Siphonobacter curvatus: one gene and its partners. The protein of the gene in region 2 interacts with the protein of the main gene of each other region in a pairwise test. Links are inferred from orthologs where the notes say so. Each region holds a gene or a part of one and is shown on either strand. Other genes may lie near its edges. The genes, in order: C5O19_RS23765, C5O19_RS01180 and ung.

Region 1 (3,051 bases), on a different replicon or contig from region 2:
GTTCGTATTCAGATACTCAGCGATCTGAACAGCGTTCGTAGCCGCACCTTTCCGCAGGTTGTCAGCGACAATCCACAAGTTGAGCGTGTTGGGTTGCGACTCATCCCGACGGATACGACCCACGAAGGTATCGTCTTTTCCGTGAGCGGTGAGCGGCATAGGGTAAATCTGGTTTTTCGGATCGTCCTGTACGACTACGCCCGGAGCTTTTTCCAGGATAGCCCGTACTTCTTCCAGATCGAAATCGTTTTCGAACTCGATGTTTACGGCTTCCGAGTGACCGCCAATCGTAGGAATACGTACCGTCGTAGCCGTTACTGCGATGGAGTCGTCTCCCATGATTTTCTTGGTTTCATTTACCATCTTCATCTCTTCTTTCGTATAACCGTTATCCAGGAATACGTCGATGTGCGGCAGTACGTTCAGGTCGATGGGGTGCGGATATACTTTTTTCACGCTGTCATCGCCTTTACGCTCGGCAAACAACTGATCTACCGCAGCTTTACCCGTACCCGTAACAGACTGGTAGGTCGAAACGACTACTCGTTTGATTTTGTACTGCTGGTGCAGGGGGTTCAATACCACCACCATCTGAATCGTTGAGCAGTTGGGATTGGCAATGATTTTATCTTCTTTCGTCAGCGTGTGAGCGTTGATCTCCGGTACTACCAGTTTTTTGGTAGGGTCCATCCGCCAGGCTGAAGAGTTGTCAATAACGAAAATTCCAGCTTCGGCAAACTTGGGAGCCAGTTCCAATGACGTACTACCACCCGCCGAAAAAATAGCAATGGCAGGCTTGGCAGCGATGGCGTCCTCAAAACTTACTACGGTATATTCTTGTCCCTTGAAGGTCACCTTTTTACCAACAGACCGCTCGGAAGCGACCGGGATGAGTTCGGTGATGGGGAAGTTACGTTCTTCCAGTACTTTCAGCATCTCACCACCTACAAGACCGGTGGCTCCAACAACAGCGACTTTCATTGTTTTGTAAAAAAGAAATTAGGGTGAAAAATGAATTCTGAGTCTATAATCCGCTCATTCTCAACAACCATTTTCGTGCCAGCGTTGAGGTATGGGCATAAAAAAATTCGTCACCGTGAAGGGAAGAAAACCGACAAAACAATTCTGGCAAACGAGGGTCGAGGCCCCGCTCACTCCGAATGTTCTATTTAATTTTCTTAGTGTTCACTGTGACGAATTGTCGAATTGGCCGCAAAGTAAGGGGTTTCTTACAGACTGAAAAAACAGAAGCCTTATTTTTTTATTTTTCTTTTGACGAACCTCAACTTATAAAAGTTCTCTACTTCGCTCAAACCTCCAAATACCCTTTGGCGTAACGCAAGCCGTCAGGGGAATATCAAAGTTATCCACATCAATAATGCTTTCCACCGGTTCAAAGAAAGAAAGGCCTATTTTCAGTACATCTGGTCGGCACTGGGCCAGAAAACGATCGTAAAAGCCCATCCCATACCCTACTCGATACCCTCGTCGATCAAAAGCCAAGAGCGGTACTAATACGGCATCCAGTTCTTCAGGAGCAATTTTTAACCCTAATTGTGGTACGGGCTCCGGAATACCCCACTCATTTTCAAGGATTTCGGTCTGATCCGTATATCGATAGTGCTCCATCTCACGGGCCTGAGCGTCGGATCGAGAAACAGCAATGTGGATATGTGGATAACTTTCACGCAAATTGTGAATAACTACATAGTTGTCCACTTCCTTCTGTCGACGAATGGGCAAAAAGGCGTGTATAATCTTACTATTTCTCAATAAATCCGATTGAATTAACTCGTTGGATAACGCTCGAGTGTGGATAAGTAGGTCAGCTTCACTCAGCTTCTGTCGGCGTTGCCGGAATTCCCGTCGTATTTCTGCTTTCGTCATTGCTACGTTTTAGAATTCATCCGCTGTTTTCACCCTTCCTCCATAAAAAATTCCTTTCATACGGGTTTTCGTCACCTTCTGCTCGCGGCGTTCATCTGTTTTTTGAATTCGAAAATACGGATTCCTTTCCAACAACTGACGAACCTCTTAATTCTTGTATAGCCATGAAACGTTCATTGATTGCCTTCGCTACTGTCGCTTTATCTACTGCTGCTTTATCCGCCTTTGCTCAAATCAGTACGGATACTTTACCCGTCACGACGACTAAACCTTGGATACCTGCTCACAAAAGCGACTTAGAAATTTCACTAGGCCTCAACACCTTTGCCGGAAAAAATGCTCAAACGACCAATGGTTACGAGCTTCGTCCCTTAGGTAGCCGCTTTGTTTCGCTGGGTGCTATGCACCGCTTCCGGATTGTGAGTGGACCCAAGACCGCCCTAGCGTTGAAGACGGGTCTGGAAGTAAGCTGGAATAACTTTATGCTCGAAGGAAACCGGGTGATTAGTACTACGGGTGGACAAGTTGCTTTCACGGACTCTGACGTACCCCTGGCTAAAAGTAAACTTACCGTCGCGTATCTGAATATTCCCGTTATGCCTACGGTCGTATTCCGCAAAGGAGCCGTGAGCCACATTAGCTTAGGCGGCTATGCCGGTATGCGACTCGATAGCTATACCAAAACCAAAACCCAGTCGGGCAGCAAAGACCGCGATCATGGTCGCTACTTTGTGAATAACTTCCGTTACGGCGTAGGGATGAGCGTAGGCTTCCGTTGTGTAGGCACGGTATTCGCCGAATATGATTTGAATAAGGTATTTGAAGCGGGCAAAGGGCCTCAGGTAAGTGCCGTAAACTTTGGTATTCGCCTGTAAGCTTTCTGATTTCTTGCTCCAACAAAAAGGCTCGCGATGCTTGTCGCGAGCCTTTTTGTTGGTTTGTTTACCTATGCTTCCTTCCACTGAATGGCACAGCCTACGGGTCTGGTTACGTTTAACATCACGGGCTTTCCCTGTAATAAATTATTCACCGCATCTTCTACGTACCGTCGGGTTACGCTACCAGGGTCTTGTGAGCTGTCGTCGATTGTACCAATGTACTGAACGGTGAATTTGTCGCCCTGACGCTGCAGTACAAACACTTGTGGCGTACGGGTAGCTCCGA
Region 2 (3,031 bases):
CACGGAATCGAATCCACTGTTGAGTTCCTTGCGAAGCAGGAATTACCTTCAAAATTTAAGTAAAACGTTCATCGACTTTTCAGTATCATCCGTGTTACTGGCAGTTTCCAGTCCTTTGTGGTTACTAAGTCGGGTGCGTATTGCTCAAGAATCACCCGGTCCCATTTTCTACCGGCAAAGTCGGGTAGGACTCAACCAAGAGGAATTTTACTGTATTAAGTTTCGTTCAATGCGTTTGGATGCTGAAGCGGCGGGAGCCCAATTTTCCAGCAAAAAGGACAAACGTGTATTCAAGTACGGAGCTTTTATGCGGGCTACGCGTATAGACGAACTCCCCCAATTGCTAAGCGTTTTCCGGGGTGAAATCTCGTTAGTAGGCCCTCGTCCCGAACGGCGGATTTTTACGGAAAGTTTTGAAGAGGTGATCCCACACTATTCAAGCCGTCACATCATTAAGCCCGGTATTACGGGTTATGCTCAGGTCATGTACCCTTACGGTGCTGGAGCAAAAGATGCCCGCCATAAATTAATGTATGATTTGTATTACATTAAAAATTGGACCGTAGGGTTAGAGTTTAAGATCATTTGGAAGACCGTACTAACGGTGTTGAACTACAAAGGCTACTAATTTACGCTACCGTGCCAGCAACTAAAATTTTGCAGTATAGCCCATTGATCGTCCCATCAATGGGCTATTTCGTGAATGATGACTTCCTAACCCATTAGCTCTTTCCAATAGTCCGACTCTTTGATTAGAATAATCGCAATACCCGCTACGGCACCTGAAATCACTAATTTCCAGTCGTGTTTCTTGACTCGGAATAGGTCAATGAGTACCCACGCAATTGTTAAAATAATGAGGACGATTAGTAACTGACCCAGTTCTAGCCCCAAATTAAAGGCCAGTAGTGGTTTGACAATCGATGCTTCTTTTCCCAGCAAACTACGTAGGAAGTTAGAAAAGCCCATCCCGTGGATGAGACCGAAAAACAGGGCCATCAAATAACGGGGGGTAGCATTCACGGGTGGGTCAGGAGTTAAGATACTGTCCGTACGACTCTTTTGAAATAGATTGGTGATAGCCGTGAAAAGGATCGTTACCGGAATCAGAAACTCAATCACATCCGTACGGTATTGAATATATTGAAGCGTGGCCAAAGCCAGGGTGACGCTGTGACCGAGTGTAAAAGCCGTAACTAGAATCAGCACGCGTCGCCAGTCGCGAAGCCGATAAATCGCACATAAAGCGATGATGAAAATAATATGATCGTACCCGTTAGGGTCAGTAATATGTTCGTAACCGAGCTGTAGGTAGAGGGCAAATTCGTTCATAGGAAATGGGTTAGGTCCGAATACTAAAGCAAAAGAGGTTTGAAAACAACTTTCAAACCTCTTTTGCTAATCACTTTTATTAATACTGCTCCGTAGTTGCGAAGAAGAAATTAGATTCGATGGCCGCGTTTTCATCCGAATCAGAACCGTGGATGGCATTCGCTTCCATGGACTTTGCAAACAGCTTCCGAATGGTTCCCTCTTCGGCATTGGCCGGATTGGTTGCTCCAATCAACTTACGAAAATCGGCTACTGCATTTTCTTTCTCCAGGATCATTGGGACGATAGGACCAGAAGACATGTAGGCACAAAGATCTTTGTAGAAGGGGCGTTCAGCGTGAACGGCGTAAAATTCACCGGCCCGGTGCTGCGTTAGCAGGGTTTTCTTCAAAGCTACAATGCGAAAGCCAGCCTCTTCAATGAGTTTGATGATTGCTCCCGTATGACCGTCTGCGGTGGCATCGGGCTTGATCATCGTAAATGTGCGGTTGCTTGCCATAGATTCGTTAAAAGTTAAAGAATTTAGATTGGGATGAATGGACTAATCTGCTGAAATCCAGCGATAAGTCAGGATATACGAATGAATAGAACCGGCAGTGTACCGAAATTCTGCCCGCAATTTAGGGATACATTTTTACCGAAAGGACAAGCCGTACACAAATGCAAAGGTTTTTGCCCTGTTTTTCAATAACTTTGCCCGCTCGTAAAAATTATCCTTGAATTTATTCGTTGATAAATTTCTGAATTTCAAATATTTAGGTTTTTACCTGGAAGAGATTGGTCGAATACGGGAGCGAACAGAGGAGTTGCATTAACCCAGAAAAGTCACATAATCCCTGTGCCGCAGTAGGATTACTAAGAAAAAATGAGCGATTTGAGTCTGAATCCACACGCGTTAGAAGCCTTGAAAAGGCTGGTTGAAACGCCGCAACGGGTAGTAATCACTACTCATTATAATCCAGATGCTGATGCTTTAGGATCTTCGCTGGGCTGGGCTGGTTACTTACGTAAGAAAGGCCATACCGTCCGGGTTATTACGCCATCCGAAGCTCCTCGTTTTCTGGCTTGGATGCCGGGCAACGAAGACGTCATTGAGTTTAGCCAGCGAACTGTAGCTTTGGCTGCTCAGACCGTTGCCGCGGCTGACGTCATTTTCTGCCTGGATTTTAATGCTCTGGCTCGCCTACATGATTTGGAAGCGATCATTCGGAATTCACCCCTGCCCAAGGTGATGATTGATCATCATCATCACCCCGAAGATTTTGCTTCGATTGTTATTTCTGAACCCACGGCAGCGGCCACCGCTCAGCTCATCTATCAGCTTATCAACGAACTCGGTGGTAAAGAACTGCTTGATGTAGCGATCGGTGAATGTCTGTATGCGGGCCTGATGACGGATACCGGTTCTTTCCGCCACCCCAGTACTAATCCTGCCGTGCACCGTATGGCGGCCGAGCTGATTGAACTAGGGGTAAATACCAACCGGATCCACCGGCTCATTTTTGATAATAACTCACTGGGCCGTATGCAATTCCTGGGGTATGTACTCTCCCAGAAATTGAATGTACTTCCCGCGTATCGGGCGGCTTACGTGGCTTTGACGGCCGAGGAGCTGAAACGCTTCAATTCGCAGACCGGCGATACGGAAGGGGTTGTAAACTATATTCTTTCCATTGAAAACGTCGTGATGGCCGTGCTG
Region 3 (3,113 bases), 3.3 Mb from region 2 along the record:
ATAAGTGCTTTCACACCTATAAGAAAGGGCAGGTTATTTTTCACGAAGGCAATCGCCCGTTCGGTCTGTTTTGTGTATTCGACGGAAAAGTAAAAATCAGCCGACTGAATTCGGAGGGTAAGGAGCAGATCATTCGCCTGGCCAAGTCGGGTGATACACTGGGCTACCGTTCATTGATCGAAAACACCAAGTACACGGCCTCGGCGGTAGCTCTGGACGATACGCAGGCCTGTTTTTTGCCCGCTACGGACTTTAATTCTCTGATCGATTCGAATGTGAAAGTGGCCAATGATCTGATGAAAATGCTGGCGAAAGCCCTGGGGGAGTCGCAGGAACGGATGATTCACATGGCGATGAAGCCCGTACGCGAACGTCTGGCCGAAGCACTCTTACTACTCAAAGCGACGTATCATAAAACCGAGCTAGCGGATCTATTCAGTATTGCCATTTCCCGGGAGGATCTGGCGGCGATTGTGGGTACGGCCAAGGAAACGGTGATCCGCTTTTTGTCTGAATTCAAGGAGGAAGGAATCGTAAGTTCACACGGTAGTACCATTACGATTTTAAAGCCCGATCGTCTGTTGAAAATCAGTCAGTTGTACGATTAGGAGTGCGAAAGCCACTAAATCACATCACTGAAACCACTGATTTTTATCATTTCAAACGAGGCTGATTTCCAGCAACTTCGCCTTACCATTGAGCTTAACTTCCCGGTTGGGAAAAGCCAGACGAAGAACCATGCTACTAGATACGGAGAAATTATTACTGGCTCGGGGTACGGAGTTGTACGCCCACAAAGGCGAATATCTGTACCGGAAAGAACAGCTTGCTGAGTTTGTTTTTTATCTCAAGGACGGATCGGTCGAAATTTTACCCGAAAATGGGAAAGAAAACCATCGCCTCCAGAGCCGCTGTTTTTTAGGATTACACGAAGCTTTGCTGAATGTGGAGCATCAGGCTTCCGTAAAGGTGAATGACGAATCCATTTTGCTGGTGTTTGACAAACAGGAAATCGAGCACTTTATGGAGGAACATCGGATGGCCCGTCGCTACTTCATGATCAAGCTATGCGATCAGATGGATTTACTACAGAAGAGCTATGAATAAAAAGCTTTGCGAAAGAAGGAGCGGCGTCCCGCACAGTAAAGATAGGTAGCGTTAAATCGATCCAAACCCTTCACACCAAACGTTGATACAGCCTAAAAAACGTATCGGTTGATAGGCGTGATAAGCGGATACCCACATGAATAAAGCCCGCTCGTACCAGCGTACCAGCGGGCCCAGTAAAAGCCTAAGAAAGCAACGTATTAATCCCCACCTTACCAATCAATTTCCGGTAATCCCTTACTATGAAGGTAGGTATTGGTTTGGCTGAAATGTTTGCAGCCAAACCAGCCTCCATAGTTGGCCGACATCGGCGAAGGGTGTTTCGCTTTCAGAATTAAATGTTTATCGGGCGAAATAACGGCTCCTTTTTTCTGAGCATAAGCTCCCCAAAGTAGAAATACCAGATTTTCTTTTTCTTCGGATAAAATCCGGATAACCGCATCGGTGAAAGTTTCCCAGCCTTTGCCCTGGTGCGAACCTGCCTGTCCTTCACGTACGGTGAGGGTCGAGTTGAGCAGCAATACGCCCTGATCGGCCCAGCGGGTGAGATCACCGGACTTGGGTATGGGCTTGCCTAAATCGTCTTTGATTTCCTTGAATATATTAACTAGCGAAGGCGGAGTCCGAATTCCTTCATTAACGGAAAACGCCATCCCATTCGCCTGATTAGGGCCGTGGTAAGGGTCCTGACCCAAAATGACCACTTTAGTATCCTCGAACGAACAATGATTAAACGCGTTAAACATCAGCTTGCCCGGTGGATAAACCCGTTGGGTGGCATACTCATTTTTGATAAAGGATACTAAGTCACCGAAATACGGTTTTTCGAATTCCGGTTGTAAATACGGTTTCCACGATTCGGCAATTTGAACGTTCATACGGCAGTTAATTAGAGAAGTCGAAGCCAGGATATTCCACGCATGAGCAAGAATACCCCGGGATTAAAAAATATAAAAATCAATTCCAGGATTTGCCCCGTATCTTGCTGACGGTTAATTTCGATTTGATTAGCTTTTAGCAGTTTCGTCAAACAAGGACACGATTATGGTAACGGCCATCACGGAAGGCATCAAAGTTAGTGTGATTACGGAATTCATTTCCGATCATTCCAATGCTTCCCTGCAGCATTTTGTATTTACGTATCGCGTGCGTATCGAAAACCAGTCGGATCATACGATTCGGTTGCGTCGCCGCCATTGGTTCATTTACGACTCCAATGGCGTAACCCGCGAAGTAGAAGGGGAGGGCGTTATTGGCCAGCAACCTATACTCGAACCCGGCCAGGTGCACGAGTACGTATCCGGTAGTAACCTGCAAACCACCATGGGCAAAATGGCGGGTAGTTACTTGATGGAACGAATGTACGATGGTCGCGAGTTTCTGGTTCAGATTCCAGAGTTCTTGCTGATTGTACCCTACAAGCTCAACTAATCTTTACGAATAGTTCGTTTTACGATTATATCCACTTTTAATTGAAGCTTTGAGCGAAGGGAAATCTGGATGCGATAAGCAAGAACCATTTTGATTGCTTCTTACCTTCGGTACCTGTTTACCGCCGGAAACGAACATGGATTACATTCCCCGTTCGTTTTCGATTTATATACCCAAGTCATTCGTTCCCGGGAAAAGCAGCCGGTCTTTGAAGAGATTGAACGCATTCGTGCGGCCATGAAAGCTTGTACGGATGAAATTGAAATTGTAGACTACGGTGCTGGCTCCCGCCGCACGAATGCTCCAAGGCGTAAAATCTCGACCATTGCCAAGAATGCTCAGAAAACGCCCAAATTTTCTCAGTTACTGTATCGCCTCATTGCTCACTTTCAACCCAAAATCATTTTTGATCTGGGAACGTCATTGGGCATTACGACTTTATACGAGGCTAAAGCCGCCCCGAAAAGCAAGATTTATAGTTTTGAGGGTTGCCCAGAAACCGCCCGGGTAGCTGCTAGTAATTTACATTCTGCTCCGCAGGTAAGTATTGTAACGGGTAATCTGGATGAAACGCT

What was found.
Region 1: the proteins of C5O19_RS01180 (region 2) and C5O19_RS23765 interact in binary tests that used the Escherichia coli proteins (3 or more experiments, as listed by UniProt). The link is inferred for Siphonobacter curvatus from one-to-one orthologs.
Region 3: the proteins of C5O19_RS01180 (region 2) and ung interact in binary tests that used the Escherichia coli proteins (3 or more experiments, as listed by UniProt). The link is inferred for Siphonobacter curvatus from one-to-one orthologs.

What each region holds. Positions count from the first base shown.
Region 1 is NZ_PTRA01000008.1:29,251-32,301, forward strand. What follows is about bases 88-2,978. They hold C5O19_RS23765 (5-formyltetrahydrofolate cyclo-ligase), read right to left. Parts: upstream 1,888-2,978; coding sequence 1,288-1,887; downstream 88-1,287. Other genes in these bases: C5O19_RS23760 (aspartate-semialdehyde dehydrogenase), read right to left, coding at 88-981; C5O19_RS23770 (outer membrane beta-barrel protein), read left to right, coding at 2,052-2,762; C5O19_RS23775 (thioredoxin family protein), read right to left, coding at 2,834-2,978. Outside these bases: more of C5O19_RS23760, read right to left, coding at 1-87; more of C5O19_RS23775, read right to left, coding at 2,979-3,051. UniProt on the Escherichia coli protein: Involved in the removal of 5-formyltetrahydrofolate.
Region 2 is NZ_PTRA01000001.1:289,076-292,106, forward strand. What follows is about bases 122-2,992. They hold C5O19_RS01180 (nucleoside-diphosphate kinase), read right to left. Parts: upstream 1,832-2,992; coding sequence 1,412-1,831; downstream 122-1,411. Other genes in these bases: C5O19_RS01170 (sugar transferase), read left to right, coding at 122-628; C5O19_RS01175 (HupE/UreJ family protein), read right to left, coding at 715-1,332; C5O19_RS01185 (DHH family phosphoesterase), read left to right, coding at 2,198-2,992. Outside these bases: more of C5O19_RS01170, read left to right, coding at 1-121; more of C5O19_RS01185, read left to right, coding at 2,993-3,031. UniProt on the Escherichia coli protein: Major role in the synthesis of nucleoside triphosphates other than ATP. The ATP gamma phosphate is transferred to the NDP beta phosphate via a ping-pong mechanism, using a phosphorylated active-site intermediate.
Region 3 is NZ_PTRA01000001.1:3,592,046-3,595,158, reverse strand. Bases 153-3,105 are described here. They hold ung (uracil-DNA glycosylase), read right to left. Parts: upstream 1,986-3,105; coding sequence 1,320-1,985; downstream 153-1,319. Other genes in these bases: C5O19_RS14835 (O-methyltransferase), read left to right, coding at 2,629-3,105; apaG (Co2+/Mg2+ efflux protein ApaG), read left to right, coding at 2,152-2,538; C5O19_RS14850 (cyclic nucleotide-binding domain-containing protein), read left to right, coding at 739-1,107; C5O19_RS14855 (Crp/Fnr family transcriptional regulator), read left to right, coding at 153-608. In the rest of the region: more of C5O19_RS14855, read left to right, coding at 1-152; more of C5O19_RS14835, read left to right, coding at 3,106-3,113. UniProt on the Escherichia coli protein: Excises uracil residues from the DNA which can arise as a result of misincorporation of dUMP residues by DNA polymerase or due to deamination of cytosine.